One region of the Ornithinimicrobium humiphilum genome, then DNA from elsewhere that is predicted to be linked to it. Evidence: predicted binding sites of a transcription regulator. Region 1 holds the regulator's gene; the other holds the start of a gene.
What was found. The regulator Rex, encoded in region 1, represses fermentation and respiration genes when NADH is low (regulators of the CRP and FNR family bind a similar motif). The targets are predictions, from matches to a motif close to CTTGTGAANNNNTTCACAAG.
Positions count from the first base shown of each region.

Region 1 (14,244 bases):
CGAGGCGGGACAGCCCCGCGCAGGCGAGGACGACGGCGTCGAGCTCGCCGTTGCGGACGTAGTCGATGCGGGTGCCGACGTTGCCGCGGATGTCACGCACCTCGAGGTCGGGACGCAGCTCGGCGAGCTGGGCGGCGCGGCGGGGCGACCCGGTGCCGACGACCGAGCCGGCGGGCAACTCGGCCAGGGTGAGGCCGTCGCGGGCGACGAGGGCGTCGCGCGGGTCCTCCCGCTCGGGGACCGCGGCCACGACCAGGCCGGGGGCCGGGGCGGTGGGGAGGTCCTTGAGGGAGTGGACGGCCAGGTCGATGCGGCCCTCGTGGAGCGCGTCGCGCAGCGCCGAGGCGAAGACACCGGTGCCCCCGATCTCGGAGAGGCTGGCGCGCGAGACGTCGCCCTCGGTGCGCACCAGGACGAGCTCGACCTCGTGCCCGGCGGCGCGGAGGCGGTCGGCCACCCACTCCGACTGGCTGGTGGCCAGCGCGCTGGCCCGGGTGCCCAGGCGCAGCGGACGCCCGACGTGGGCCACCCACGGCATGCGCTCGGGGGTGGCGTCGGGACGCAGCGAGCCGACGCTCATCGCGCACCTCCGGCCGGGGCGGGGTCGGAGACCGCGGCGACACCGGGCACGTCGAGCGGCGGAGCCTGCGCGGCCGCGACGTCATGGGGGTCGAGGTCGAAGAGCTCGCGCAGCGCGGTGGCGTAGTCGCCGGGCTCGCGGACCTCGCCCCTCTGCAGCTCCTTGACGCGGACGGTCGGGGTGTGGAGCAGCTTGTCGACGACCCGCTGCACGGTCCGCCGGACCTCGACGCGCTCGTCGTCGGGCAGGTGCGGGACGCGCTGGTCGAGGCGGGCCATCTCGGCGTCCACCACGCGGGCCGCCTGGGCGCGCAGCGCGGCGAGGGTCGGGCCGAGACGGGCGGCGCGGCGCTCCGCGAGGAAGCCGGCCACCTCTGCGCCGACGAGACCGCGGACCGCGTCGACGGCGTCGTCCTGGGCGGTGCGCCGCCCGTCGGTGCGGGAGGCCCGCTCGGTGGCCTCGATCTCGTCACGCAGCTCGGCGAGGCCCCACAGGTGCACGCCGGCGAGGCTGGTGACCTCGGGGGCGACGTCGCGGGGCAGCGCGAGGTCGAGGAGCACCATCGGGGCACCGCTGCGGCCCTGCTCGGTCCGCGCGCGGGCGAGCAGGTCGGCCTCGACGACGTGGCCGAGCGCGCCGGTGCAGGTCAGCACCAGGTCGGCGGTGCCCACGAGGCGCGGCAGGTCGACCCAGTCGCCGGCGCGGGCGCCGTGCTGCTCGGCGAGCCGGTCGGCCTTCTCACGGGTGCGGTTGACGATCGTCAGGTCGCTCACGCCGGCGCGGGCCAGGGTGGCGACGGCCAGGCCGGACATCGCCCCGGCCCCGACGACGACCGCCTTCACCCTGCCCAGGTCGGGCAGCACGCCGCGGGCGAGGTCGAGCCCGGCCGACACGAGGGAGCGGGAGACGTGGTCGATCGCGGTCTCGGAGTGCGCGCGCTTGCCCACGCGCAGAGCCTGCTGCAGCAGCGGGTTGAGGCTGGCGCCCAGCCGGCCGTCCTGCTGGGCCGCGGCGAGGGCGTCGCGCAGCTGGCCGAGGATCTGGCTCTCCCCCACCGCGAGGGAGTCGAGGCCGCAGGCCAGCTCGAAGAGGTGGGCCACGGCGCGCTCGTCGTAGTGCACGTAGAGGTGGGAGGAGAGGTCGTCCCGCGTCAGCCCCGTGACCTCGCACAGGGCCTCGCCGACCGCCGACACGGCACCGTGGAAGGTCTCGGCCTCCACGACCACCTCGAGGCGGTTGCAGGTGGCCAGGACGAGGGACTCGGCGACGTGCTCCCGGGCGTGCACGCGGGCCGCGAGGTCGCGGGCACCCTCGGCCCCGAGCGCGGCGCGCTCGAGGAGCTCGAGAGGTGCCGTGTGGTGCGACAGCCCGACGACCAGGACACTCATCCGACCTCGTTCCCCCTTGCGTCTGCCAGCAGCCGCTGGTGCTCGTGGAATGCCAGGATCTGCAGCTCGGTGGCCAGGTCGACCGCGCGGACGTGGACGTCCTCGGGGACCCGGAGCACCACCGGTGCGAAGTTGAGGATGGACCGCACGCCGAGGCCGACGAGGGTGTCGGCGACCTCCTGCGCCGCGGACGCGGGCGTGGTGATGACGCCCACCGCGACCGGGGTGCGGACGGGGTCGAGCCCCTCGAGCGTGCCGACGGTCAGGCCCTCGATCTCGGTGCCGACCAGGCGCGGGTCGTTGTCGACGAGGGCGACGACCTGGAAGCCGCGGGGCGCGAGCCCGTCGTAGGCGGCGAGGGCGCGACCCAGGTTGCCCATCCCGACGATGACGACGGGGCGCTCCTGGGCCAGACCGAGCTCGGCCGCGATCTGCTCGGAGACCCGGGCGACGTCGTAGCCGACGCCGCGCACGCCGTAGGAGCCGAGCGTGGAGAGGTCCTTGCGCACCTGGGCCGAGCGGATGCCGAGGAGGTCGGCGAGCTCGTCGCTGGAGACCGAGGCGCGTCCGCGCTCCGCCAGCTCCGTGAGAGCCCGGAGGTAGCCGGGGAGCCGTCCGACGGTGGCGTCCGGCACCCCGCGTCGGGTCGACTCGGCCATCATCGCGGGACCGGCTCCTTCCATCGGCGAGCGTCGAGGGGGCGGCCTTATATCAGACGCGCTACCGGGCACGACGCGGACCCCCACACTGTAGGCATCAGTTCCCGTTTCAACCAAAACGGCGGTGGGTGACCTCGGTCACCAGTTGACGCAGCGTCCGCCCGGACGCCGGGCGTCACCTCCGCAGGGCCTCGCGGACCTCGTCCGCGGACACCCGCCAGCGGGCGACCTCGCGGCCGTCGACGAGCAGCACCGGGACCTGCGTCGTCCACCGCTGCAGGGCCTGCGGGTCCTCCCGGCCGAGCTCGTCCAGGTCGAGGACGCGCAGCCGTCCGGCGCGCGCCCCGCGGGCGGGCGAGGCGAGCACGCCGGCGACCACCTGCTCCATCTCGGAGCACAGGTGGCAGCCCCGCCGGGACACGACGACGACGTCGGCCTCGGGGACGTCCCGCCGGGACGCTCCGCGCAGCCGGGACAGCCACGTCATACCCGCTCCTTCGTGGGAGCCTGCGCACCGACCCGGACCCGCCCCCACGGGTCCCGGACGCGCCGAAGGCGCCGATCCCCGGTCGGGTCGGCGCCTTCCGCGGTGCTCCGGCTCAGCCGGTCACTTCTTGTTGCGACGCTGGTGACGCGTCTTGCGCAGCAGCTTGCGGTGCTTCTTCTTGGCCATCCGCTTGCGGCGCTTCTTGATCACAGAGCCCATGGGCTGCCCTTCGTCTCGTTGGTCGTGGTCGTGCTCAGGCGTCGTGCAGGCGCACGGTGACCGCGCTGGACGGATCACCTGCGGGTGGCCCGGGGGCGCTCTCCGCGGCATCGCTGCCACGCCTCTCGAGCACGACGAACCCGCCAAGACTAGCGCGGTCGCGCGTCGTCGCCCAAACGGAAGCAGGTCGTCCGTGGCCGGCCCTCACGGGCTGGGCCGCCCCGGGGCCGGTCAGGCAGTGCCGTGGTAGGACTCGTCGAGGTAGTCGTGCACGGCCTTCTCGGGGACCCTGAACGACCGGCCGACACGGACGGCCGGAAGCTCGCCGGAGTGCACCAGGCGGTACACGGTCATCTTGGACACGCGCATCACCGCGGCCACCTCGGCCACGGTCATGAACGTCATCTCGGCGAGCTGGCGCTCTTCTGCCATAGGACGCATCCCGTCTCTCGTTGCGCTGGAGACGGTCGCGGCTTCCCCTCCGGCCCGTCTCCACCTTCTGTTGTCGGGGCAACACTAGGGGCAGTTGGGGTGTTTGCGAAAGCGGTGACGACGAATTGTCCAGCGCGACACGCGGAACGGGACGAGCTGGACGGGTGGGACGGATGTGGTTCCTGTGCCGTACGGCCCCGCATCGCCCCTGCTCAGACACCTAGTCGAGGTAGGGGTCGAGCCCCCATCCCGGGAAGATGGCGCGGCGGGTGGCCATGATCGCCGAGTCCACGGGGTCCTCGGGCTGGTAGCCGTCGGCCCAGTCGCCGTAGCGGATGGGGCGGCCGTCACGGTCGCCCATGAGCTCGGGCCCCGCACGGCCGTAGGTGCGCAGCACGTGGTCGAGCCACTCCTGCGGCACGGGCGTGGCCGGGTCGACCGGCCGACCGGTCGCGACACCGATGAGGTGGGTCCAGGCGCGGGGCACGACGTCGACGAGCTCGTAGCCACCGCCCCCGAGGGCGACCCAGCGACCGCCCGCGACGTCCTCGGCCAGGTCGCGGACCCAGGCGTAGGTGGTGGCCATCGCCTCCATGGACACGCTCAGGTGGGCCAGCGGGTCGGAGTAGTGGCAGTCGCAGCCGTGCTGGCTCACGACCACGTCGGGGCCGAAGGTGCGGGCGATCGTGGGGACCACGGCCTGGTAGGCGCGCAGCCACCCCTCGTCACCGGTGCCGGGCGGCAGCGCCACGTTGACGGCGGAGTCGGCCGCGCGAGGGCCCCCGGTGTCGCCCGGGAAGCCGGTGCCGGGGAAGAGGGCGCGGCCGGTCTCGTGCAGGGAGACCGTCATGACGCGCTCCTCGTCCCAGAAGGCGCGCTCCACCCCGTCGCCGTGGTGGACGTCCAGGTCGAGGTAGAGCACCTTGCGGGCGCCGAGCTCGAGGAGCCGGTGGATCGCCACGGCGGCGTCGTTGTAGACGCAGAACCCGCTGGCGGAGGTGGGCATCGCGTGGTGCAGGCCGCCACCGATGTTGACCGCGTGGCGGGCGCGGCCCGCCCACACCGCCTCGGCGGCCACGAGCGTGCCGCCGACCGCCAGCGCCGAGGCCTCGTGCATGCCCCGGAAGGCGGGGGTGTCCTCGGTGCCCACGCCGTGCCGGCCGGTGGCCGCGGCGGGATCGGCGGAGGCGGCCTTCACGGCCTCGATCATCTCCGGGCTGTGGACCGTGAGCAGCTGCTCGTCGGTCGCGGGCTCCACCGGACGGACCTCGACGTCGTCGTGGTCGAGCAGCCCCAGGGCGTCGGCCAGCCGGTGCGTGAGGTCCAGACGCGAGGGGTGCATGGGGTGCCCCGGCCCGAAGTCGTAGGCCGTGTAGCGCTCGTCCCACATCACCCAGGTGGCGGTCATGAGGCCACGGTATCCGTGCGACGGCCTGTCGTGGACAGGGGTCCGGCCCCGCGGGCGCTGCCTGCGGGGCCGGGAAGGTCGTGCCCGACGGTCAGAGGGAGGTCGGGACGCCGCCGGTGTCGGTCAACGGGTAGACCATCATCATCTCCTCGCCGTCGGCGTCCTCCTCGTCGACGCCGCGGATGCGCATCGGGCGGCGGTCGTCGGTCGGGCGGAAGCCGAAGCTCGAGGCGAACGCCACGGCGCGGCCGTTGTCGGTGCCCACCCAGTAGACGAGTTGCTTGAGGCCCACCTCACGGCCGACCTTGGCGGCCTTCTCCATGAGCTTGCGGGCCACGCCGGTGCCGCGGCGGGGCGGGTCGACCCAGAGACCGAAGAGCTCACCGGCGCCCGGGATGCCGGTGCGGTGGCCGGTGCCCACGCTCACGACGCCGACGACCTCGTCGCCGTCCAGCGCCAGCACCCGACGGGACCGCTTCATGCGCTCCTGCCAGACCTCGTCCGCGAAGGCCTCCTCCTCCTCGGCCGAGGCGACGAAGGCTTCCGGTGATTCACGCAGGGCCCTGAGGCGGACGTCCCGGTAGGTGGCCCACTCGTCCTGGTCGAGGACGCGCACGTGAATCTCGCTCATGCCCCTACTCTGTCACACGGGCGGGAACCGTTGCGAGGCACTCTCGGGCGATCATGGCGACGGCGTCGGGTCGCCCCGGGGTGGTCCTCCGGTCAGTCCGAGGGCGGGGTCAGCTGGCGCGAACGCGTCGCGGCGGCCTCCATCGCGGTGAGGAAGGCGGCCCGCACCTTGTGGTCCTCCAGCGCGCGCAGCGCCGAGACGCTCGTGCCACCGGGGCTGGAGACCTGCTCGCGCAGGACGGTGGGATGGGCCCCGGTCTCGCGGATCATCGTGGCGGCGCCGTAGAGCGTCTGGACGACCAGCTCGGTGGCGGTGTCGCGCGGCAGCCCCAGCAGGACGCCGGCCTCGATCATCGCCTCGACCACGTAGAAGATGTAGGCCGGGCCGCTGCCGCTGATCGCGGTCACGGCGTCCTGGTGGGACTCGTCGAGGACGATGACCCGCCCGACGCTGGCCATCAGGGTGCGCGCCTGCTCGAGCTGCTCGGGGGTGCAGTGGCTGCCCGGGCTCATGCCCGACATGCCCTGGTCGACCAGCGCGGGGGTGTTGGGCATGACCCGCACGACGGAGGTGCCCTCGGGCAGGCGCCGCTCCAGCCAGTCGGTGGTGATCGCGGCCGCGATCGAGACCACCAGCGTCCCGGGCCGGACGTGGTCGTGGATCTGCTCGATGAGCTCGGCCATGTCCTGCGGCTTCACCGCGAGCACGACGACGTCGGCCGCGGCCACGGCGTCCGGCGCGGAGGCGGCACGGGCGCCGTGCTGGTCGGCGACCTGCCCGGCCCGCTCGGGCGACTTGTCGGCCACCACGAGGTCGGCGGGGTCGTGGCCGGAGCGCGCGAGGGCGGCCAGCAGCGTGCTGCCCATGACCCCTGCGCCCAGGAGCGCGATCGTCATACCGCTCATCCCTTGGTCGCCAGGCCGCGGAGGAAGAAGCCGAGGTTGGCCGGGCGCTCGGCCATCCGGCGCATGAGGTAGCCGTACCACTCGTCGCCGTAGGGCACGTAGACGCGCATCTTCGCGCCGATGGCGGCCAGCCGCAGCTGCTCCTCGGGGCGGATGCCCAGCAGCATCTGGAACTCGAAGGAGTCCGCGTCGCGGTCGGCCTTGTCGGCCAGCACGGTGGCGATCTCGACCAGACGGGGGTCGTGGGTGGCCACCATCGGGTAGCCGTCGCCCTCCATGAGGATCTTGAGGCAGCGCACGTAGGACTTGTCGACGTCGGTCTTGTCCTGGAAGGCGACCGACTCGGGCTCCTTGTAGGTGCCCTTGCAGAGACGCACGCGCGAGCCTTCGGTGGCGAGGTCGCGGCAGTCCTGCTCGGTCCGGTAGAGGTAGCTCTGGAGCACGGCGCCGACCCACGGCCAGTCCTGGCGCAGGTCGTGCAGCACCGACAGCGTCAGGTCGGTGGTGGTGTGGTCCTCCATGTCGAGGGTGACCGTGGTGCCGACGTTGGCCGCCGCCTGGCAGATGGCGCGGGCGTTGTCGAGGGCGATCTTGTTGCCGTCGCGCCCGAGGGCCTGGCCGAGGGCGCTGAGCTTGAGGCTGACCTCGACGGTGCCGTCCTGGGTCAGGCCGGCCTCGGCCATCCGGGCGAGGATCTCGAGGTAGGCGTCCCGGGTGTGCTCGGCCATCTGGGGGTCGACGGTGTCCTCGCCCAGGTAGTCGACGGTGACCAGGCGGTGGGTGTCGACCAGCTCGGTGGCCACGCGCAGGGCCTCCTCGGTGGTGGCGCCGCCCACGAAGCGGTGCACCACGTCACGGCTGAACGGCGCCTTCTCGATGACCTGCCGCAGCTGGTCGTTTCGGCTCATCCCGAGCAGGGTCTGCCGCATGAGGGCGGACGGGTTGAGGTCGGCAAGATCCATGGGGGCAAGGCTACGCCGGTCCGGTCCGCGGCCCGCGACCGAGACGGTCGCGCGTGCCCGACCGTCCCCGGGGCCGGCTCAGACGCGTGAGCGGGCGCCCGGGCGGTCGTGCTGGCCCAGGTGCTCGCGGGCGAAGGCCAGCGACTCGGCGAGCGCCTCCTCCCGGTCGTCGGTGCGCATCTTGCGCGTGCCGACCTCGAGGGTGACGACGCCGCCGAAGTTGCTCCGCACGAGGTGCTGGAGCACCTCCGCGCAGGGCTGGCTGCCGCGGCCGGGCACGAGGTGCTCGTCCATGAACGAGCCGAAGGAGTCGCCCAGGTGCACGTGCGTGACGCGGTCGCCGAGGTCCTCCGCCAGCTGCACGGCGTCGACGCCCGCGGTCGCGGCGTGGGAGATGTCGAGCGTGACCGAGGTGTAGGGGAAGTCGCGGGGGTCGGGCCCGGGCAGGTAGGCCTGCATGGCCCGGGCGCCGGAGCGCCACGGGAACATGTTCTCGACCGCGAGCGGGATGCCCCAGCGGGCCTGCCGCTCGGCGACGCCCTCGACGAAGCCCTCCGCGTAGCCGCGCTGCCACCGGAACGGCGGGTGGACGACGACGCACTGCGCGCCCACCTCCCCGGCGAGGTCGAGCGCACGCTCGATCTTGCCCCACGGGTCCCACCCCCAGAGCCGCTGGGCGAGCAGCAGGGTGGGGGCGTGGATGGCGCCGATCTGCAGCTCGTGCAGCTCGGCGAGCGCCTTGAGCGCACCGGCCTCCTGGGTGACCGGGTCGGTCCACACCATGACCTCGACGCCGTCGTAGCCGAGGCGCTGGGCGAGGTCGAAGCAGTAGGCGGCGTTCTCGGGGTAGACCGAGGACGAGGAGAGGTGCACCGGGATGGAAGTGCTGTCTGTCATTCGGGTAGTCCGTCCAGGAAACGCAGGATGAGGCCCTCCCGGAGGGCCCACGGGCAGATGGTGAGAGTGTCCACCCCGAGGAGGTCGAGCGCAGCCTCGACGACGACGGCCCCGGCCAGCAGCTGCGGAGCGCGCGCCTCCGAGACCCCCGGAAGGTCCGCCCGCTCAGCCGCACCCATGCGTGACAGGCGGGGCACGAGGTCGGTCAGGTCCTCCCGGCTCAGGGTGCGGGGCGCATAGGGCCCCTCGGCCCGCGGGGCCGCGCCGCAGATGCGGGCCAGCGAGCGGATCGTCTTGCTGGTGCCGACCGCCAGCTGCGGCTCCCCGGCGCGGGCCAGCGTGGGCTGGACGGTCGCGATCTCGGAGCGGACCCGGCGGCGCAGGTCCTTGAGCTGGGCCGCGTCCGGCGGGTCGCCGCGCAGCTCGCGCGTGAGACGGCCGGCGCCCAGCGGCAGGGACACCGCCACGTCGGGCTCCTCGTCCAGGCCCACCGCCATCTCCAGGGAGCCGCCGCCGATGTCGACCAGGAGCAGGCGCCCGGCCGACCAGCCGAACCAGCGGCGGGCGGCGAGGAAGGTCACCCGCGCCTCGTCGTCGCCGGGCAGCACCTGCAGGTCGACCCCGGAACGGGAGGCCACCTGGGCCAGGACCTCCTCGGTGTTGCCCGCGTCGCGGATCGCGCTGGTCGCGAAGCCCATGAGCTCGGCCACCCCGCGGCTCTCCGCGACCTCCGTGCAGTCGGTGACGAAGCGGGCGAGGATGTCGGCACCCTCGGACGAGATGTCGCCCTCCGGGGTCAGGTGCTCGGCGAGCCGGAGCGTCACGCTGTGTGAGTAGTCAGGCCGCGGGTGGGCGCCCGGGTGCGCGTCGACCACCAGCAGGTGCACGGTGTTGGAGCCGACGTCGATCACACCGAGGCGCATGTCATCAAGTATCCCACCTACGCTGGCGCCCGTGACCGAGACGCCGCTCGACATCCCCCGGGCCTGGGCCGAGGTGGTCGACCCCGCCGAGCCCGGCCAGCGGCTGCGCCTGGACCTGACCTGGCTGACCTCGCGCTGGCGGTGCATCTTCGGTGCCGGGTGCCCGGGGATCGACGCCGCCGAGCCCGACGCGGGCTGCTGCGTCCTGGGGGCGCACTTCACCGACGACGACGACGTGGAGCGGGTCGCGGCCGTCGTCGAGCGCCTCGGGCCGGACGAGTGGCAGCAGCACGACGAGGGGCGGGCCGAGGGGTGGATCGTGGAGCTCGAGGACGACGACGCGGAGAGCGGCACGGCCCGGGCCACGCGGGTCGTCGACGGGGCCTGCATCTTCCTCAACCGCCCGGGCTTCCCGGCCGGGGAGGGCTGCGCCCTGCACCGCCACGCGCTCGCCGAGGGCCTCGAGCCGCTCACGACCAAGCCCGACGTCTGCTGGCAGCTGCCGCTGCGGCGCACCTACCGCGACGTCGAGCTGCCCGACGGCACCTCCTACCTCGAGGTGACGATCACCGAGTACGACCGCCGCGCCTGGGGCCCCGGCGGGCACGACCTCGACTGGTACTGCACCGGCGCGCCCGAGGCCCACACCGGGGCCGAGCCGGTCTACCTCTCGATGCGCGCCGAGCTCGTCGAGCTCCTCGGGCCGCAGGGGTATGCCGTGCTGGTGCGGCTCTGCGAGGAGCACCTGGCCGCGGTCGCGGCGCTGACGGGCGGTGCCGGGCCGGGCGGCCGGCCGCTGCTGCCGCTGCTCGTGCACCCGGCCACGCGCGCGGCGGGCGGCTAGACCTCCTTCGGCCCGCCCCTCCCCCCGCGGACCCGGTCCCCGCTGTCGGTGGCACGGCATACCCTCGGGGCCGTGGCGAAGAACGGGAGCAGACCGGCCTACCGGTGCAGCGAGTGCGGCTGGACGACCGTCAAGTGGGTCGGCCGCTGCGGCGAGTGCCAGGCGTGGGGCACGGTCGAGGAGGTCGGTGGGGCGTCCGCGGTGCGCACCAGCGCCGTGTCCCCCGCGCGCCCCGCGGTGCCGATCGGCGAGGTCGACGCCCAGACCGCCCGCGCCCGCTCCACCGGGGTGGCCGAGTTCGACCGGGTGCTGGGCGGCGGCATCGTCCCCGGCGCGGTCGTGCTCATGGCCGGCGAGCCGGGCATCGGCAAGTCCACGCTGGCCCTCGACGTGGCGGCGCGCGCGGCCCGCACCGGCCGGTCGGTCCTCTACGTCTCGGGCGAGGAGTCGGCGGCCCAGGTCAAGCTGCGGGCCGAGCGGATCGGCGCGGTGGCGGACACCCTCTACCTCGCGTCCGAGACCGACCTCGGCACCGTGCTGGGCCAGATCGAGCAGACCGGTCCCGACCTGCTCGTCGTCGACTCCGTGCAGACCATCGCCTCGGCCGACGTCGAGGGCGCCCCCGGCAACGTCGGCCAGGTGCGCGAGGTCGCCGGGGCGCTCATCCAGGCCGCCAAGTCGCGCAGCACCGCCGCGATCCTCATCGGCCACGTCACCAAGGACGGCGCGATCGCCGGGCCGCGGGTGCTCGAGCACCTGGTCGACGTCGTCGTGCAGTTCGAGGGCGAGCGCCACTCGCGGCTGCGGCTGGTGCGGGCGGTGAAGAACCGCTTCGGCCCGACCGACGAGGTCGGCTGCTTCGACCTCGGCGACTCCGGCATCAACGGGCTGGCCGACCCCAGCGGGCTCTTCCTCACCAGCCGCGACCGGCCGGTGCCGGGCACCTGCGTGACGGTGACCCTGGAGGGGCGTCGCCCGCTCGTGGCCGAGCTGCAGGCGCTCGTGACGCAGTCCTCCGCCGGCTCGGCCCGGCGGACGACGAGCGGGCTCGACTCCTCCCGGCTGGCCATGGTGCTCGCGGTGCTCGGCCAGCGCGCCGGGGTGCCGGTGGCCGACCAGGACTGCTACGCCTCCACCGTCGGCGGGGTGCGGCTGACCGAGCCGGCCGCCGACCTGGCGCTCGCCCTCGCCCTGACGAGCGCCCGCGCGGGCGTGGCCCTGCGGACGGGCACGATCGCCGTCGGCGAGGTGGGGCTGGCCGGTGACCTGCGGCCCGTGACGGGGCTGCCGCGCCGGCTCGCCGAGGCCGCCCGGATCGGCTTCACCGAAGCGATCGTGCCCAGCGGCTCCCTGAGCGAGGGCGCGCCCCCGAGGGGCATGCGGGTGCACGAGGTGCCGACCCTTGCCGACGCCGTCCTGGTCGTGGTGCAGGCCACCGAGGCCCGCGGCGCCGCGCCCGTGGTCACGAACGCGTAAAGATCTCCGGGAGGCCGTGGGGCTCCCCGCCTCGTCCCCTACGATCACCCCCAAGGGAACTAGGCGGGCCGTCGACGGCCGCCGGGAGGAAGGCCGGAACTCACGTGGTCGAACGCTCCGACGAGGAGATGCTGCGCGGCACGCTGGCCGCTGTGGCTCCCGGCACCGACCTCCACGACGGGCTCGAACGCATCCTGCGCGGGCGCACCGGCGCCCTCGTCGTCCTGGGCAGCGACCGCACGGTCGAGTCGATCTGCACCGGCGGCTTCGAGCTCGACGTCGAGTTCTCCGCCACCCGGCTGCGCGAGCTGGCCAAGATGGACGGCGCCATCGTCCTCAACCGCGAGGGCACCCGCATCCTGCGGGCCGCGACCCAGCTGGTGCCCGACCCCACGATCGAGACCGTCGAGAGCGGCACCCGGCACCGCACCGCCGAGCGCGTGGCCAAGCAGACCGGTATGCCGGTGATCTCGGTGAGCCAGTCGATGGCGATCATCGCCGTCTACGTCCGCTCGATCCGCCACGTCCTCCAGCCGCGCACCCAGGTGCTGGCCCAGGCCAACCAGGCGCTGCAGACGCTGGAGCGCTACCGCGCCCGCCTCGACGAGGTCACCTCCTCGCTGTCCGCCCTCGAGATCGAGGACCTGGTCACCATCCGCGAGGTCGCCGCCGTCCTGCAGCGCCTCGAGATGGTGCGCCGGATCAGCGGCGAGATCGAGCAGTACGTCGTCGAGCTCGGCGTCGACGGACGCCTGGTCAACCTGCAGCTCGAGGAGCTCACCGGCGGCATCGGCCGCGACCGCGAGCTCGTCATCCGCGACTACGCGGCGGCGGCCGACGCGACCCGCGACCCCGCCGATGTCCTCGACTCCCTGGCGGCCCTCGACGGAGCCGAGCTGCTCGACCTCGGCGCGGTCGCCCGCTGCCTGGGCATCACGGTCATCGGCGACGGCATGGACCACCACAGCCTCACCCCCTCGGGCTACCGGCTGCTGCACCGCATCCCCCGCCTGCCGGGGGCGATCGTCGACCGGCTCGTCGAGCACTTCGGCAACTTCCAGGCGCTCCTGTCGGCCGGGCTCGACGAGCTCATGGAGGTCGACGGCGTCGGCGAGGCCCGTGCCAAGGCGGTCCGCGAGGGCCTGTCGCGGCTCGCCGAGTCCTCGATCCTGGAGCGCTACTCCTAGTGCGGCCCGCCCCGACGGCCGGGGTGCTGCACGAGCTCGTGCTGCCCTGGTACGCCGAGCAGCAGCGCGACCTCCCCTGGCGCCGCCCCGACCGCTCCCCGTGGGGCGTGCTCGTCTCCGAGGTGATGCTCCAGCAGACCCCGGTCGCGCGCGTGCTGCCCGTCTGGGAGCGCTGGATGGAGCTGTGGCCCGCCCCCGCCGACCTCGCCGCAGCCTCCCCCGGCGACGCCGTCCGCGAGTGGGGCCGCCTGGGCTACCCGCGCCGGGCGCTGCGGCTGCACGCCGCGGCCACCGCGATCCGCGACCTCCACGGCGGCGCGGTCCCCGACGCGGAGGAGACGCTGCGCACCCTGCCGGGCGTCGGCGACTACACCGCGGCCGCCGTCGCCGCCTTCGCCTTCGGCCGCCGCGCCACCGTCGTCGACACGAACGTGCGCCGGGTCCACGCCCGGGCCGTCACCGGTGCGGCGCTCCCCGCACCCTCGCTCACCCGGGCCGAGGTGGCGCTCGCGACCTCGCTGCTGCCGGACGACGACGCGGAGGCGGCGGTCTGGCACGTCGCGGTCATGGAGCTCGGCGCACTGGTCTGCACCGCGCGGGCCCCGCGCTGCGGCGCGTGCCCGGTGGCGACGGTCTGCGCCTGGCGCCTGGCCGGCTCCCCCGCCCACGACGGCCCGCCGCGTCGGGGGCAGCGCTGGGAGGGCACCGACCGGCAGTGCCGCGGGCGGATGGTGCAGCTGCTGCGCGAGGCTCCGGGACCGGTCGAGGGCGAGCGGCTGCGGGCGGTCTGGCCCGACGAGGCGCAGCGCGACCGCTGCCTGGACGCCCTCGTGGCCGACGGACTGGTCGAGCCCCTCGAGGGCGACCGCTACCGGCTGCCGGTCTAGCTCTCCTGGCGCGTCCCGGTCGGCCTCCCGGCGGGCGGCGGCCGGTCAGCCCTCCTGGGAGGAGCGGCGCTTGCGCAGCCGCGAGAGGCGACCGGCGACGTCGCGGCGGGCGCGCTGGACGCGGGGCACGAGCCGCGCGAGCACGGCATACAGGGCCTGGTTGTGGACCACATCCACCTCGCCGATGAACTCCGTCGCCCCGCCGTCGGCCTTGCAGAAGGCCTTCTTGAAGAGGTAGAGCCCGTCGGAGTTGTCGAGCTCGAAGACGCCGCCCATGTCGTAGGACTCGGCGCCGCGCTCCAGCCCCCACACCATGAGCTCGTGGTTCATGACCTGGTTGGGCGCCAGGTTGCGCTTGA
Region 1 is NZ_VFPU01000001.1:477,480-491,723, reverse strand. It holds gene hemC (hydroxymethylbilane synthase) at 1-538, opposite strand, end outside; gene FB476_RS02205 (glutamyl-tRNA reductase) at 577-1,968, opposite strand; gene FB476_RS02200 (redox-sensing transcriptional repressor Rex) at 1,965-2,627, opposite strand; gene FB476_RS02195 (glutaredoxin family protein) at 2,803-3,114, opposite strand; gene FB476_RS02190 (30S ribosomal protein bS22) at 3,235-3,333, opposite strand; gene FB476_RS02185 (helix-turn-helix domain-containing protein) at 3,565-3,765, opposite strand; gene FB476_RS02180 (acetoin utilization protein AcuC) at 3,986-5,173, opposite strand; gene FB476_RS02175 (GNAT family N-acetyltransferase) at 5,265-5,804, opposite strand; gene proC (pyrroline-5-carboxylate reductase) at 5,897-6,700, opposite strand; gene FB476_RS02165 (proline dehydrogenase family protein) at 6,706-7,671, opposite strand; gene FB476_RS02160 (sugar phosphate isomerase/epimerase family protein) at 7,750-8,568, opposite strand; gene FB476_RS02155 (Ppx/GppA family phosphatase) at 8,565-9,491, opposite strand; gene FB476_RS02150 (DUF3109 family protein) at 9,523-10,335, shown strand; gene radA (DNA repair protein RadA) at 10,408-11,811, shown strand; gene disA (DNA integrity scanning diadenylate cyclase DisA) at 11,940-12,998, shown strand; gene FB476_RS02135 (HhH-GPD family protein) at 12,998-13,885, shown strand; gene FB476_RS02130 (lipid II:glycine glycyltransferase FemX) at 13,931-14,244, opposite strand, start outside.

Region 2 (14,244 bases), 2.3 Mb from region 1:
GGAGGCCACCATGGTGCAGGATGCCTGCGGCTTGGGCATCGGCTTGACGTTGCCCTCGCGGTCCGGGAGCGAGACGTCGACCAGGCACTGGCGGCAGGCGCCGACCGGGTCCAGGAGCGGGTGGTCGCAGAACCGGGGGATCTGGATGCCGACGGTCTCGGCGGCGCGGATCACCAGGGTGCCCTCGGGCACGGTGACGTCCACGTCGTCGATCGTCAGCGTGATCGTGCGGACGTCCGGCTCGTCGGGGGTCGCCGCGTCGCCACCCTCGGTGACGGCGTTCCCGCCCGCGGCGGGAGAGGTGTTGACGGTCATGCGGACAGCGTCTCCTTCGCGAACAGCGTCGAGCGCTCGGGCGGGAACAGCTCGTACCACGGGGTGTGCATGCCGGCCTCGAACTCCTCGCGGAAGTACTTGATCGCGGAGGTGATCGGGCTGGTGGCGCCGTCACCGAGCGCGCAGAAGGCCCGGCCGAGGATGTTGTCGCAGATGTCGTCCAGCTTCTCGATGTCGCCCGGAAGGCCCTTGCCCTCCTCGAGACGGTGCATGATCTGCTTCAGCCAGTAGGTGCCCTCGCGGCAGGGGGTGCACTTGCCGCAGGACTCGTGGGCGTAGAAGTCGGTCCAGCGCGCCACGGCGTGGACGACCGAGGTTGTCTCGTCGAAGATCTGCAGCGCGCGGGTGCCGAGCATCGAACCCTCCTTGGCGACCGACTCGAAGTCGAGCGGCACGTCGAGGTGGGCGTCGGTGAACAGCGGCGTCGAGGATCCGCCCGGCGTCCAGAACTTCAGCGCGTGGCCGTTGCGCATGCCGCCGGCCATGTCGATGAGCTCGCGGAGCGTGATGCCCAGCGGCGCTTCGTACTGGCCCGGGCGGTTGACGTGGCCGGAGAGGCTGAAGATGCCGAAGCCGGTCGACTTCTCGGTGCCCATGTCGGCGAACCACTCGGGACCGTGCAGCACGATCGGCGGGATCGAGGCGATGGACTCGACGTTGTTGACGACGGTCGGGCGCGCGTAGAGACCCGCCACCGCCGGGAACGGCGGCTTGAGGCGCGGCTGGCCGCGGCGGCCCTCGAGCGAGTCGAGGAGCGCGGTCTCCTCGCCGCAGATGTAGGCGCCCGCGCCGGCGTGCACGGTGATGTCGAGGTCGAAGCCGGTGCCCAGGATGTTCTTGCCCAGGTACCCGGCCGCGTAGGCCTCCTCCACCGCGCGCAGCAGGCGGCGGTAGACGTGGACGACCTCGCCGCGCAGGTAGATGAACGCGTGGTTGCAGCCGATCGCGTAGCTGGTGATGATCATGCCCTCGACGAGGAAGTGCGGGGCGGCCATCAGCAGCGGGATGTCCTTGCAGGTGCCCGGCTCGGACTCGTCGGCGTTGACGACGAGGTAGCGGGGGCCGCCGTCCGGCGGGGGCAGGAAGCCCCACTTCATGCCGGTCGGGAAGCCCGCACCGCCACGGCCGCGGAGGCCGGAGTCCTTTGCCGCCTGCACGAGGTCGGCCGCCGGGGTCTCGAGGGCCTGGCGCAGCGCCTGGTAGCCCTCGTTGTCCTCGTAGGTCGCCAGCGTCCAGGACTGCGGGTGGTCCCAGAACTTCGTCAGGATCGGGGTCAGCTGGGTGCTCACTGTCCGTCCTCCTTCGTCTCCGGCAGCTCGTCGGCCTCGTTGGCCGGGGTGTTGACCGAGCCGTAGCCGCCGCGCTCGACGTCGCCGTCCTCCGCCTGCGGGGTGGCCTCGGTGTCGGTGGTCGTGCCGTCCTGCTGCTCGCCGGGGGCAGCCCAGCCCTGCTCCTTGGCCAGGCGGGTGCCCTGCAGCGACGCCTCGCCGGCGCCGACGCCCTCGTCCGCGAGCCCGTCCGGGAAGCCGGCGAGGACCCGGGAGACCTGCTTGAAGGTGCAGACGCGCGAGGGGCCGCGCGTGGGGGCGACCGGCTCGCCGGAGCGGAGGCGGTCGACGACCTGCTTGCTCGACTCCGGGGTCTGGTTGTCGAAGAACTCCCAGTTGACCATCATCACGGGCGCGAAGTCGCAGGCCGCGTTGCACTCGAGGCGCTCGAGGGTGATCTTGCCGTCCTCGGTCGTCTCGTCGTGCCCGACCCCGAGGTGCTCGCTGAGCTCGTCGAAGATCTGGTCGCCGCCCATGATGGCGCAGAGCGTGTTGGTGCAGACGCCGACGGTGTAGTCGCCGTTGGGGTGGCGCTTGTACTGCGTGTAGAAGGTCGCCACGCCGCTGACCTCGGCGGTCGTCAGGTCGAGCTGCTCGGCGCAGAAGTTCACGCCGCGGCCGGTGACGTAGCCGTCGACCGACTGGACCAGGTGCAGCATTGGCAGCAGGGCCGAGCGCTTCTGCGGGTAGCGGGCGATGATCGCCGCCGCGTCGGTGCGCAGCTGCTCAAGGACCTCGTCGGAGTAGGGCTCGTCCGAGGCGTGCAGCGGCGTCTGCGGGTGCAGCGGCGACTCGGCGAACATCGTCTCGTGGCGCTCCACGGCACCTCCCTGCGCGTTGTGAGTCGTGCTCACCGGTCCACGCCTCCCATCACGGGGTCGATCGAGGCCACGGCGACGATGACGTCGGCGACGAGGCCGCCCTCCGCCAGCGCCGAGGCCGCCTGCAGGTTGTGGAAGCTGGGGTCGCGGAAGTGGGCCCGCCAGGGTCGGGTCCCGCCGTCGGAGACCACGTGCACGCCGAGCTCGCCCTTGGGCGACTCGATGGCGTGGTAGGCCTGGCCCGGCGGCACCCGGAAGCCCTCGGTCACCAGCTTGAAGTGGTGGATGAGGCCCTCCATGGACTCGCCCATGATCTCGCGGATGTGGTCCAGGGAGTTGCCCTGGCCGTCCGCGCCGACCGACAGCTGCGCCGGCCAGGCGATCTTGCGGTCCTCGACCATGACCGGCTGGCCCTGGCTCGCGCGCAGGCGCTCGATGGCCTGCTCGGCGATGCGCAGCGACTGCCACATCTCGTCGAAGCGGATGACCACACGGCCGTAGGCGTCGGCGTCGCGCCGGGTGATGACGTCGAACTCGTAGGTCTCGTAGCCGCAGTAGGGGTCGGACTTGCGCAGGTCGTGCGGCAGGCCGGTCGAGCGCAGGATCGGACCGGTGACGCCCAGCGCCATGCAGCCCGAGAGCGACAGGTGGCCGACGTCGACGGTGCGACCCTTGAAGACGGGGTTCTCCAGGAGGAGCAGCTCCATCTCGCGGATGCCGCGGCGCAGGTCCGGCAGCTCCTTCTCGAGCAGGTCGAGGTGCTCGGGCAGCACGTCCTGGGCCACGCCGCCGGGGCGGACGTAGGCGTGGTTCATGCGCAGGCCGGTGACGGCCTCGAAGAACCGCAGGATGCGCTCGCGCTCGCGGAAGCCGATCGTCATGATCGTCGTCGCGCCGAGCTCCATACCGCCGGTCGCCAGGCAGATGAGGTGGGAGCCGATGCGGTTGAGCTCCATCATCAGCACGCGGATGTCGCTGGCACGCTGCGGGATCTGGTCGGTGATGCCGAGCAGCTTCTCGACCGCGAGGCAGTAGGCGGCCTCGTTGAAGATCGGCGTCAGGTAGTCCATACGGGTGCAGAACGTGGTGCCCTGCACCCAGGTGCGGTACTCCATGTTCTTCTCGATGCCGGTGTGCAGGAAGCCGATGCCCGCGCGCGCCTCGCGCACGGTCTCGCCGTCCAGCTCCAGCACGAGGCGGAGCACGCCGTGGGTCGACGGGTGCTGGGGACCCATGTTGACCACGATGCGCTCGGCGCCCAGCGCCGCGACCTCGTTGGCCATCTCGTCCCAGTCGCCGCCGCCGCCGACGGTGTAGGTGGGGGTTTCGTCCTCCGGACCGCCGGGCGTGCCGTAGTAGTCCTGGGAGGTCTCCGCGCTCTCGCCGGTGCGCGTCGTGTCGTGGGTGCTCACGTGTAGCTCCTGCGCTGGTCGGGGGCGGGGATGGTGGCGCCCTTGTACTCCACCGGGATGCCGCCGAGCGGGTAGTCCTTGCGCTGCGGGTGTCCCGGCCAGTCGTCCGGCATGAGGATCCGGGTCAGGCCCGGGTGGCCCTCGAAGACGATGCCGAACATGTCGAACGTCTCGCGCTCGTGCCAGTCGATGCCCGGGTAGATGTCGACGATCGACGGGATGCGCGGGTCGGCGTCGGGGCAGGTGACCTCGAAGCGGACGCGGCGCGTGCCGTGGGTGATCGAGACGAAGTGGTAGACGGCGTGCAGCTCTGCGCCGGTCTGCTCGGGCCAGTGCACCCCGGAGACGCCGGAGGTGAGCTCGAAGCGCAGGCGCGGGTCGTCGCGCAGCGGGCGGAGCAGGTCGCGCAGGTGGTCGCGGTGCACGACGAGCGTCAGCTCGTTGCGGTCGACCACGACCTGCTGGACGCCGGCCTCGAAGGCCGCCGGGGCGGCGTCCTGGAGGGCGTCGACGACCTCGTCGAAGTAGCTGCCGTAGGGCCGCTCGGCGGAGCCGGGGTAGAGCACCGGCACCTCGAGGCCGCCGAAGCCGGAGGTGTCGTTGCCCAGCGACGAGCCGAACATGCCCTTCTTGCGGGCGACCACCACGGGCTGGCCGGGGCGGCCGTGCTCGGCCGGCACCGACGCGGCGCCGGTCTCCTGGGCCAGGGTCGTGTCGACCTTCTGGTCCTCGGTCTGCGTGGGCTGGGCGGCCTCGTCGCGCGTGGTCTCCTGCGCGGGCGGGGTCTTGTCGGGCGTCTCGGGTCCGGTGGAGGTCACGCCGCGTTCCTTCCTGGCTGCACGGTGGTCGTCACGGGAGCAGGCCCTTCATCTGGTGCGTCGGCACGGCGGCCAGCGCGGCGGCCTCGGCGGCCCGGGCCGCCTCCTCGCGGTTGACCGAGAACTTGAACTCGCGGATCTGGCGCTGCAGCTCCAGGACCGAGTTGAGCAGCATCTCGGGCCGCGGCGGGCAGCCGGGCAGGTAGATGTCGACCGGGACGATGTGGTCGACGCCCTGCACGATCGCGTAGTTGTTGAACATGCCGCCGGAGCTGGCGCACACACCCATCGAGATGACCCACTTGGTGTTGGGCATCTGGTCGTAGACCTGGCGCACGACCGGGGCCATCTTCTGCGACACGCGACCGGCGACGATCATCAGGTCCGCCTGGCGCGGGGTGGCGGCGAAGCGCTCCATGCCGAAGCGGGCGATGTCGTAGTCGGGGGTGCCCACGGCCATCATCTCGATGGCGCAGCAGGCCAGACCGAAGGTCACCGGCCACACGGAGTTCTGGCGCAGCTGCCCGACGAGACCCTCGACCGTGGTCAGCAGGATGCCGCCAGGAATCTTGTCCTCAAGACCCATCTGTCTCAATCCATCCTTCCGCCGGCCCGGGAGGATCCCGGGAGAGCCGGCACTACGTCATACCCGCTGCTGGTCAGTCCCACTCCAGACCGCCCCGGCTCCACTCGTAGACGAACGGCACGGAGACCACGACGAGGAAGAGCACCATGGCCAGCACGGAGAAGAGCCCGACCTGGTCGAAGGCGACCGCGAACGGGTAGAGGAAGAGCACCTCGACGTCGAAGACGATGAAGAGCATCGCCGTCAGGTAGAACTTGATCGGCACCCGGCCGCCCTCGGCCTGCGGCGTGGGCTGGATGCCGCACTCGTAGGCCTCGGCCTTCGCGCGGTTGTACTGCGCCTTGCCGAGCAGCCCGCCCCCGAAGACGGAGCCGAACGCGAAGAGCGCACCGAAGAACAGGAAGAAGAGGACCGGGAGATACGGGTGGTAGTCCATCAGAGCCTGGACTCCTTTCGGGAGGTGCTCGGCGTCGTGCACTCGGTGTCAGGGGTCGGACCGGGACCCAGCCTAGTGGTCTCGGACGAGGTCATGCGGCAGGCACCATCCTGGTCAGCGCGTTGATGACGCGGTCGTCCAGGCCGCCCCCGCGCTCCTGCGGGAGGTTGGCCATGATCTTGAGCAGCAGCCGCATGAGCGACTTGCGCGGCAGACCGTAGCGCACGGCCAGTCGCATGATCTCGGGCTTGCCGATGAGCGTGGCGAAGTGGCGGCCCAGCGTGTAGTAGCCCCCGAGCTCGTCCTTCATCACCTTGGGGTAGGACTGCAGGACCGCCTCGCGCTCGCCCGGCGTGGTGCGGCGCAGCGCGGAGGCGATGATCTCGGCCGAGTGCCGGCCGGACTCCATCGCCTCGGCGATGCCCTCGCCGTTGAACGGGTTGACCATGCCGCCCGCGTCGCCGGCGAGCAGCAGGCCACGGTCGTAGAGGGGCTGGCGGTTGAAGCACATCGGCAGCGCCGCACCGCGGATGGGGGCGAGCTGGGTCTCCTCGCTGATCCCCCACTCCTCCGGCATCGCCGCGACCCAGCGGCGCATGACGTCGCGGTAGTCGAACGTGCCGAAGGCCTCGGCCGTGTCGAGGATGCCGAGGCCCACGTTGGCGGTGCCGTCCCCGAGGGGGAAGAGCCAGCCGTAGCCGGGCATCAGCACGTCCTCGCCGTCGTCGCCCTTGGTCCACAGCTCCAGCCAGGACTCGAGGTAGTCGTCGTCGTGACGGGGCGTCTGGTAGTAGGTGCGCACGGCCACCCCCATCGGGCGGTCGTCGCGCTTGGGCCGGTCCATCGACAGCGAGAGGCGGCTGGAGTTGCCGTCGGCGGCCACGACGATGGGGGCGCGGAACTCGCGCGTCTCGCCGGTCGCCCGGCCGTTCTCCCCCATGACCTTGGCGGTCACGCCGCAGATGTGGCCACGGTGGTCGAGGATCGGCTCGTGGACGTTCATCCGCTCGTGCAGGCGGGCGCCGCGCGACTCCGCGTGGCGGGCGAGGATCTCGTCGAGGTCCATGCGGCTGCGGACCAGGCCGTAGGACGGGAAGGTCTCGCTGCCGGGCCAGTCCAGCTCCATGCGGACGCCGCCGCCGAGGATGCGCAGACCCTTGGTGCGGTGCCAGCCGTCCTCCTCGCGGGTCGGCACACCGAGGTGGATCAGCTCGCGGACGGCGCGGGGGGTCAGGCCGTCCCCGCAGACCTTGTCGCGCGGGAAGGCGCTCTTCTCCAGCAGCAGGGTGTCGACCCCGTGGGAGGCGAGATAGGCGGCGGTCGCGGAGCCGCCGGGGCCCGCCCCGACGACGATCACCTCGGCCGTCTCGACCTGTCCACTCACGTTGTCTGCGCCTCGCTTGTGCCAACTTTCACGAACAACGGACCAGTCTAGGACTCGTGTCGGGGCGCCCCAGGTCAGGCCCTCCTGATCCGGATTAGGACATGCTCACTTTCCTAATCTGGCCGTCTCCCACTCACCTCACGTCGTTGTCAGGTTGGACTGATGCATCGGTCCATCCTGACAACGACGTGTGGGAAGTGCCCTGGCCGGACGACGCACCCGGGGTATGCCGTGGGCCGGGCCGGCTGCTGCCACCCCTCCGGCGGGGGGTCAGCTCCGGACGTCGCCGAGCACCACAGGTCGCCCCAGCCGCTCCTCGAGCACCGCGCACTGGGCCAGGAACAGCTCGGCGCAGGCGATGGCGTCGACGACGGCGGAGTGGGCGCGGTAGCGCGGCAGCCCGTGCCGCACGCGGCAGGCGTCCAGGCGCACGGCTCCCGCCGCGTGCGGGGTGCCGCGGAGCAGCCGACGCTCCACCTCCAGGGTGTCGACGACCGGCACCCGCAGCGGCGCTCCCCAGGCCTCCCTGCAGGCGGCCCCGAGGAAGGTGGTCTCGACGCGGGAGAAGTGGGCGACGAGGACGCGGCGGACCGGTCCCGGTCCAATCAGCGCGGTGACCACCTCGGGCAGCACCTCCTCCAGCGTCGGGGCGGAGGCGAGCGCGTCGTCGGTCAGACCGTGCACGACCGCCGAGTCGCCGACGTTCCCGCGGGGACGGACGGGCAGGTGTCGCGCACCGCCGAGCACGACCTCGCCGCCGCGGACCGGTACCCACCCCACCGAGAGCACCTCGTGGCGCCGGGGGTCGAGACCGGTGGTCTCCAGGTCGAGGGCGACCAGCTCGAGCTCGGCCACCGGGGTGTCCCGTGCCGGCTCTGCCGCGGCCTCGAGGTCCGCCAGCGGCCCCGGCGACGCCGGACGCCGCAGCAGGTCGCGCATCCCCACCTCAGGGCACCTGCGGGAGCCGGGTGGTCAGCCAGTGCTGGGCCGACCGCACGACCTGGAAGGCGTCGCGCAGGTGACGACGGTCGAGGCTGCCGAGGGTGGAGGGGTTGAGGTGGTTGTCCGGCGTCAGCCCCTGCCGGGCCTGCTCGGCCTGGTGCCGCAGCCGCAGGTAGGACATGAGCTCGAAGGCGTCGATGAGGTCGGTGGCCGCCTCCGCCGAGAGCACGCCGCGGGCGCGCGCCACGGCGAGCCGCTCGGAGGTCGGCAGCACCGGCGAGGCGGCGCGCAGCGCGTGCACGCGCGCGATCTGCACCACGGCGGAGATGCCGCGCTTGATGTCGAGGGTGTCCCGGTGCTCGCCGGCGTCCTCCAGCACGAAGCCGCGGAAGAAGCCGATCGGCGGGCGCTGCCTGGCCGCCTGGCCGGTGAGGTAGGCCAGCAGCAGCTCCGACCGCGACCCGAGGGCGACGACGTCGTCGCGCAGGGCGGTGACGAGCGCGGTGTCGCCGTGGACCGGCCGCATGTCGTAGAAGATCGCCGCGGCGAGCACGGCGTCGGGCTCCGGCTCGTGGGACCAGCGGCCGAACTCCCGCCGCCATCCCCGGGCGGTGGTGCGCCAGCGCGGGTTGGTGGCCATGACGTCGCCGGGGCAGCGCTCGCGGCCGCAGGCCTCCAGCCCGGCGACCACGCGCTCGGCCAGCATCCCCCACCACGGGTGGGAGGGGTCGGCGTCGTCGGCGAGCACCATCGCGTTGTCCTGGTCGCCGGCGAGCGCGAGCTCCTCCCGCGCCGCCGACCCCAGCGCCACCCAGCACCAGGACGCGGGCGCGGGACCGAGCTCGGCCTCGGCGATCTGGATCAGCCGCACCGTCAGGGCGTCGGTCAGCGCCGCGGTCACCCGTCCGATGTCGGCCGCGGTGGCGTCCTCCTGCACCAGCTGGTCGACGATGCGCGGCACACGCCCGGCCAGCCTCACCACCCCCTCGACGTCGGTCTGCCGCTCGAGGTCGGTGACGAGGTAGACCGGGTTGGAGCGCTCGAGCCGCACCAGGTCGGTGGTGGTGACCAGGCCCGCCACCGCGTCGTGCTCGTCGAGGACGGGCAGGTGGTGGATGTTGCGGCCGGTCATCTCCAGCAGGACCTCGAGCGCGAGCGCGTCGGCGCGGACCGTGACCGGGTCGGGCGTCATGACCTCCCGCACCGGGCGGTCGGGCGACACCTCGGCGGCGAGCACCCGCCTCCGCAGGTCGCGGTCGGTGAGGATGCCGACGAGGCGACCGTGCTCCATGAGCAGCAACGACGACACCCCGGCCTCGGCCATCGCCCTGGCGGCCTCGGTGATCGACACGTCGGGCGAGGCCGTCACGGGCGTCACCCGCAGCAGGTCGCGGACCGACGTTCGGAAGACCGCCGAGCCCCGTTGCGGCTGCTGCAGCTGGCCGAGGGCCGAGCGCAGCCGCTCGCGGTGGGTGGCGGCGAAGTGGACGGCGACCGGCTCGTGCTGCTCGAGCAGGTCGTCGACGTAGGGCTGGGGGATGGTGATGAGGAGGGTGTCCTCGATGGCGGTGACGTCATATCTCGTCGGGGCCTTCTCGATGAGGGCGGACATCCCGAAGCACCCGCCGGCCCCGACCCGGTCGACGAGGCGGGTGCCGTCGGTGATGTCGACGGCGCCGGAGCGCACGACGAAGAGCCGGTCGTTGGTCAGCCCGGCGCGCAGCACGAGGCTGCCGCGCCGGGCGTAGCGCAGCGTGCAGCGCGTCGGGAGCTCGTCCAGGACGGTGCCGGGCAGGCTGTCGAAGGGCGGGTGGGCCGCGAGGAAGTCACGGACCTCGGCGAGCTCGACCTCCATGTCGTCCCCTGCCCTTCCGCCCCGGGCTCAGCTCAGCGGACCCGGCCGGTCCGGGGCCACCGCGTGGTGGATCGCGGCGATGCCCCCGGTGAGGTTGCGCCAGCGCACCTGCTGCCAGCCCGCGTCGCGGACGCGCTCGGCGAGCGCCTTCTGGTCGGGCCACTCGCGGATGGTCTCGGTCAGGTAGACGTAGGAGTCGGGGTTGGAGCTCACCCGGCGCGCCACCGCGGGCAGCGCCCGCAGCACGACCTGGTCGTAGACGGTCGAGAGGACCGGCACCACCGGCTGGGAGAACTCGCAGACGACGAGCCGCCCGCCCGGGCGCACCACGCGCAGGAAGTCGCGCAGCGCGGCGTCCACGTCGGCGACGTTGCGCAGGCCGAAGCTGATCGTCACGACGTCGAAGGACCCGTCGGCGAAGGGCAGCGACATGGCGTCGGCGGCCGTGAAGGGCAGGTCGGGCCGGCGGCGGTAGCCCTCGCGCAGCATGCCCAGGGAGAAGTCGGCGGGCACGACCTGCACGCCCCGGTCGGCGTAGGGCTCGCTCGAGGTGCCGGTGCCCGCGGCGATGTCGAGGACCCGCTCCCCCGGCCGCGCGGCGACGGCCCTGGCCACCGAGCGGCGCCACAGGTGGTCGATGCCACCGGTCAGCACGGTGTTGGTCAGGTCGTAGCGGCGGGCGACGTCGTCGAACATCTCGGCGACCTCGTGCGGCAACTTGTCGAGACTGGCGCGCGACGGGCTCATGACCACCATCCTCCCAGACCCACCTACAGTGGTGGCCCGTGCCGTCCAATCCGCTGCCCTCCCGCCTGCGCGTCCGCACCGTCCCCGTGGACGTCACCGGCGACCTGCTGACCCGGATCCCGGACGAGGTCGACCCGCGCGAGGTCGTCACCTGGCTCCGCGAGGGCGACGGCATGGTCGGCTGGGGTCGCGCGGTGACCGTGCGGACCTCCGGTCCCGCCCGCTTCGCCGACGCCGAGTCCTGGTGGGACCGGGTCCGCGAGCTCGCCGAGGTCGAGGACGAGGTCCGCGACGCCGGCAGCGGGCTGGTCGCCTTCGGCTCCTTCGCCTACTCCCCCGCCTCGGCCGACGAGAGCGTGCTCACGGTGCCGCGCGTGGTCGTCGGGCGCCGGGACGGCCAGGGCTGGGTCACCCACGTCGTCCTCGACGACGAGCCGTGGCCGCCGGCCCATCCCGCCGAGATGCTGGCCCGCTCCAACCCGCGGATCGACGAGCTCGACCCGGTCGTCGAGACCCCCGGCACCGTGCCGGCCGAGCGCTGGCCCGAGGTCGTCGGCCGCGCCGTCGAGCGCATCACCTCCGGCGCCGTGGAGAAGGTCGTGCTCGCCCGCGACGTCACGGTGCGCCACCGCGACGGCGACGTCGTCCGCGTCGCCCCGGTGCTGGAGCGGCTGCAGCGGCGCTATGCCGCCACCTGGACCTTCGCCGTCGACGGCCTCGTCGGCGCCACCCCGGAGATGCTCGTGCGGCTGCAGGGCGGACGCGCCCGGTCCCGGGTGCTGGCCGGCACGATCCGCCGCGGCGCCGCCGCCCTGCACGAGACCCCGCAGGGCGACCCCGAGCATCCCGTGGACCCGCGGCTGCGCCTGGTGAGCAGCGAGAAGGACCTGGACGAGCACGCCTACGCCGTGCGCTCCGTCGTGGAGGCCCTCGCCCCGCACTGCTCCGACCTGCAGGTCCCGACGGCGCCCTACGTCCTGGAGCTGCCGGACGTCTACCACCTGGCCACCGACCTCACCGGTCGGATGCGCAGCGGCGCCACCTCGCTGCGGCTGGCCGCCGCCCTCCACCCGTCCGCCGCGATCTGCGGCACCCCGACCGCGGCCGCGGCAGCGGTCATCGCCGAGCTGGAGGGCATGGACCGGGGTCGCTACTCCGGCCCGGTCGGCTGGGTGGACGGGGACGGCGACGGCGACTGGGGCATCGCGCTGCGCTGCGGCGAGCTCGCTCCCGACCGCCGCTCGCTGCGGATCTTCGCCGGCGGCGGCATCGTCGCGGCCTCCAACCCGCACGCCGAGCTCGCCGAGACCGAGGTCAAGCTCACCGCGATGCGTCACGCCCTGGGCCTCGCGACGCGCTGACCCGACCCGCCCGCGCCCGTGGGGCAGGATGGGGCCGATGAGCCTGGTCCTGCGTCCGCCGACCGTCGACGACGAGGAGCCCCTGCGCGCCCTGCACGCCGAGCTGCTGCCCGAGGGGTTCGAGGTGCTGCTCGCCGAGGGCACCTGGTCCGAGATCCTGGCCCAGGTGCGTCGCGAGGCCGAGGGGACCGACCTGCCCGAGGGACGGGTGCCGGCCGACTTCCTCGTCGCCGAGGTCGACGGGGAGATCGTGGGGCGGGTCTCGATCCGCCACCGCCTCACCCCCTTCCTGCTCGCCGAGGGCGGCCACGTGGGGTATGCCGTGGCACCGGCCCACCGCCGCCGCGGCCACGCCACGGAGATGCTGCGGCAGTCCGTGGCCCGGCTCGCCGCGCTCGGCGTGGACCGGGTGCTCGTGACCTGCGACGACGACAACCTGGCGTCGGCGCGCACGATCGAGGCCAACGGCGGGGTCCTCGAGGACGTCGTCCCCACGGGCCCCGGCCGCCCGGCGAAGCGCCGCTACTGGATCGACGCCTCGCGCTGACGCCGGCGCGAGCGCTCGCGCATGACGGGCGCCAGCGCCGACATGAGCAGCAGGAAGCCGACGACGAGCAGCAGCGCCCGGTCCAGGCCGACGACCTCGGCGAGCACGCCGATGCTCGGCCCGCCGAAGAGGAAGGCGCCGTAGGCCACCGTCGAGACCGTGGTGATCGCGCGGTTGCCCCGTCCGGGCACCTCGCCGGCCGCGGACATCGCGGCGGGGAAGATCGTCGAGATCCCCAACCCCCACAGCAGCGCACCGACGAGGGCGAGCACCAGCGAGGGGGCGCTGGCGACGAGGATGATGCCGGCCGCGGACAGCAGGCCGCCGCCGCGCACCAGCACGGCCCGGCCGAAGCGGTCGATGACCGGCCCGCCGACGACCCGCCCCACGGTCATCGTCACGTTGAAGGCCGTCAGCACCAGCGCGCCCCAGGCCTCGGGGGCGGCGTGCACGTCGACCAGCACCAGGGCCAGCCAGTCGTTGGCCGCGCCCTCCCCCAGCGCCGCGGACAGGCAGACCAGACCGATGAGCACCTCGACCCCGGTCAGGCCGCGGCGGGCGACCGGCCCGGTCTCCTCGTCCCCACGCTCCTCGACGTGCTCCTCCGGCACGAAGCGCGCCGCCCCGAGCAGGGCGACGACCGCTGCCGCGGCGGCCACGACCGGCAGCTGCATCAGACCGACCCCGCGCCAGGCCGCGAGGGCCCCGATCCCGGCCCCGACGACCGCGCCGGCGGAGAACGCCGCGTGGAAGTAGGGCATCCAGGACCGGCCCCGCTGCCGTTCGACGTGCGTGGCCTGGATGTTCATCCCCACGTCCCACACCCCCACCGCCGTGCCCGTGAGCGTGAGCGTGAGCAGCAGGAGCGGCACGGACGGCACCAGGGACAGCGCGGCATATCCGGTGCAGGCGAGCACGACGCAGGCGCTGACCACGCGCCGGCTGCCGAAGCGGTCGACGAGGCGTCCCGTGAACGGCATGGCCAGCAGGGAGCCCAGTCCCATGCCCATGAGGGCGATGCCGAGCTGCGCCTTGTCGGCACCGATCGCGTCACGCAGGGCGGGCACCCGCGCGAGCGCCTGGCCCATCGCCAGACCGGCGGCGGCGAAGACGACGAGCACAGCGGGGACGGAGCCCGGGCGCACCGGGACGGGGCGGGTGGGCACGGGTCCTCCTCGGACGGGTCGGGGCAGGCCGCCAGGGTATGCCGTGCGCCGCAAACCGGTGGCACGCGAGGTCGGGCGGCCGCCAGACTGGCCCGGTGAGCGACGACCCGACGATGACCGACCTGACACCCCAGGACTACCCGCGCATCCAGGAGCTGGAGGACCTGGTCTGGTTCGAGACGGTGCCCGGCCAGGTGCCGGACGACCTGCGCGACCACCTCGACCTGCGCCACGCCCGTGCGATCGAGCGCTCCGGCGACCCGCTGCCGGGCGAGGCGGCCGGGGACCGGCCCCCGCTGATCGGGATCTACAGCGCCTACGACATGGCGGTCACCGTCCCGGGTCCGTCGGGCAGCCTCACGCGGGTCCCGATGGACGGCCTGACCTGGGTCGGCATCCACCCCGACCACCGGCGCCGCGGCCTGCTCACCCGGATGATGAAGGACCACCTGCACCGGGTGCACGACCGCGGCGAGTGCGCGGTCGCGGGCCTGCACGCCTCCGA
Region 2 is NZ_VFPU01000001.1:2,757,132-2,771,375, forward strand. It holds gene FB476_RS13015 (NADH-quinone oxidoreductase subunit G) at 1-315, opposite strand, end outside; gene nuoF (NADH-quinone oxidoreductase subunit NuoF) at 312-1,625, opposite strand; gene nuoE (NADH-quinone oxidoreductase subunit NuoE) at 1,622-2,467, opposite strand; gene FB476_RS13030 (NADH-quinone oxidoreductase subunit D) at 2,515-3,897, opposite strand; gene FB476_RS13035 (NADH-quinone oxidoreductase subunit C) at 3,894-4,715, opposite strand; gene FB476_RS13040 (NuoB/complex I 20 kDa subunit family protein) at 4,747-5,301, opposite strand; gene FB476_RS13045 (NADH-quinone oxidoreductase subunit A) at 5,375-5,737, opposite strand; gene FB476_RS13050 (geranylgeranyl reductase family protein) at 5,829-7,121, opposite strand; gene FB476_RS13055 (exonuclease domain-containing protein) at 7,392-8,060, opposite strand; gene FB476_RS13060 (DUF294 nucleotidyltransferase-like domain-containing protein) at 8,068-9,918, opposite strand; gene FB476_RS13065 (demethylmenaquinone methyltransferase) at 9,946-10,665, opposite strand; gene FB476_RS13070 (isochorismate synthase) at 10,704-12,026, shown strand; gene FB476_RS13075 (GNAT family N-acetyltransferase) at 12,064-12,573, shown strand; gene FB476_RS13080 (MFS transporter) at 12,549-13,739, opposite strand; gene FB476_RS13085 (GNAT family N-acetyltransferase) at 13,835-14,244, shown strand, end outside.
Region 2: FB476_RS13050 (geranylgeranyl reductase family protein) is a predicted target of Rex. The motif match lies at 7,137-7,156, and genes of this name have one in related genera.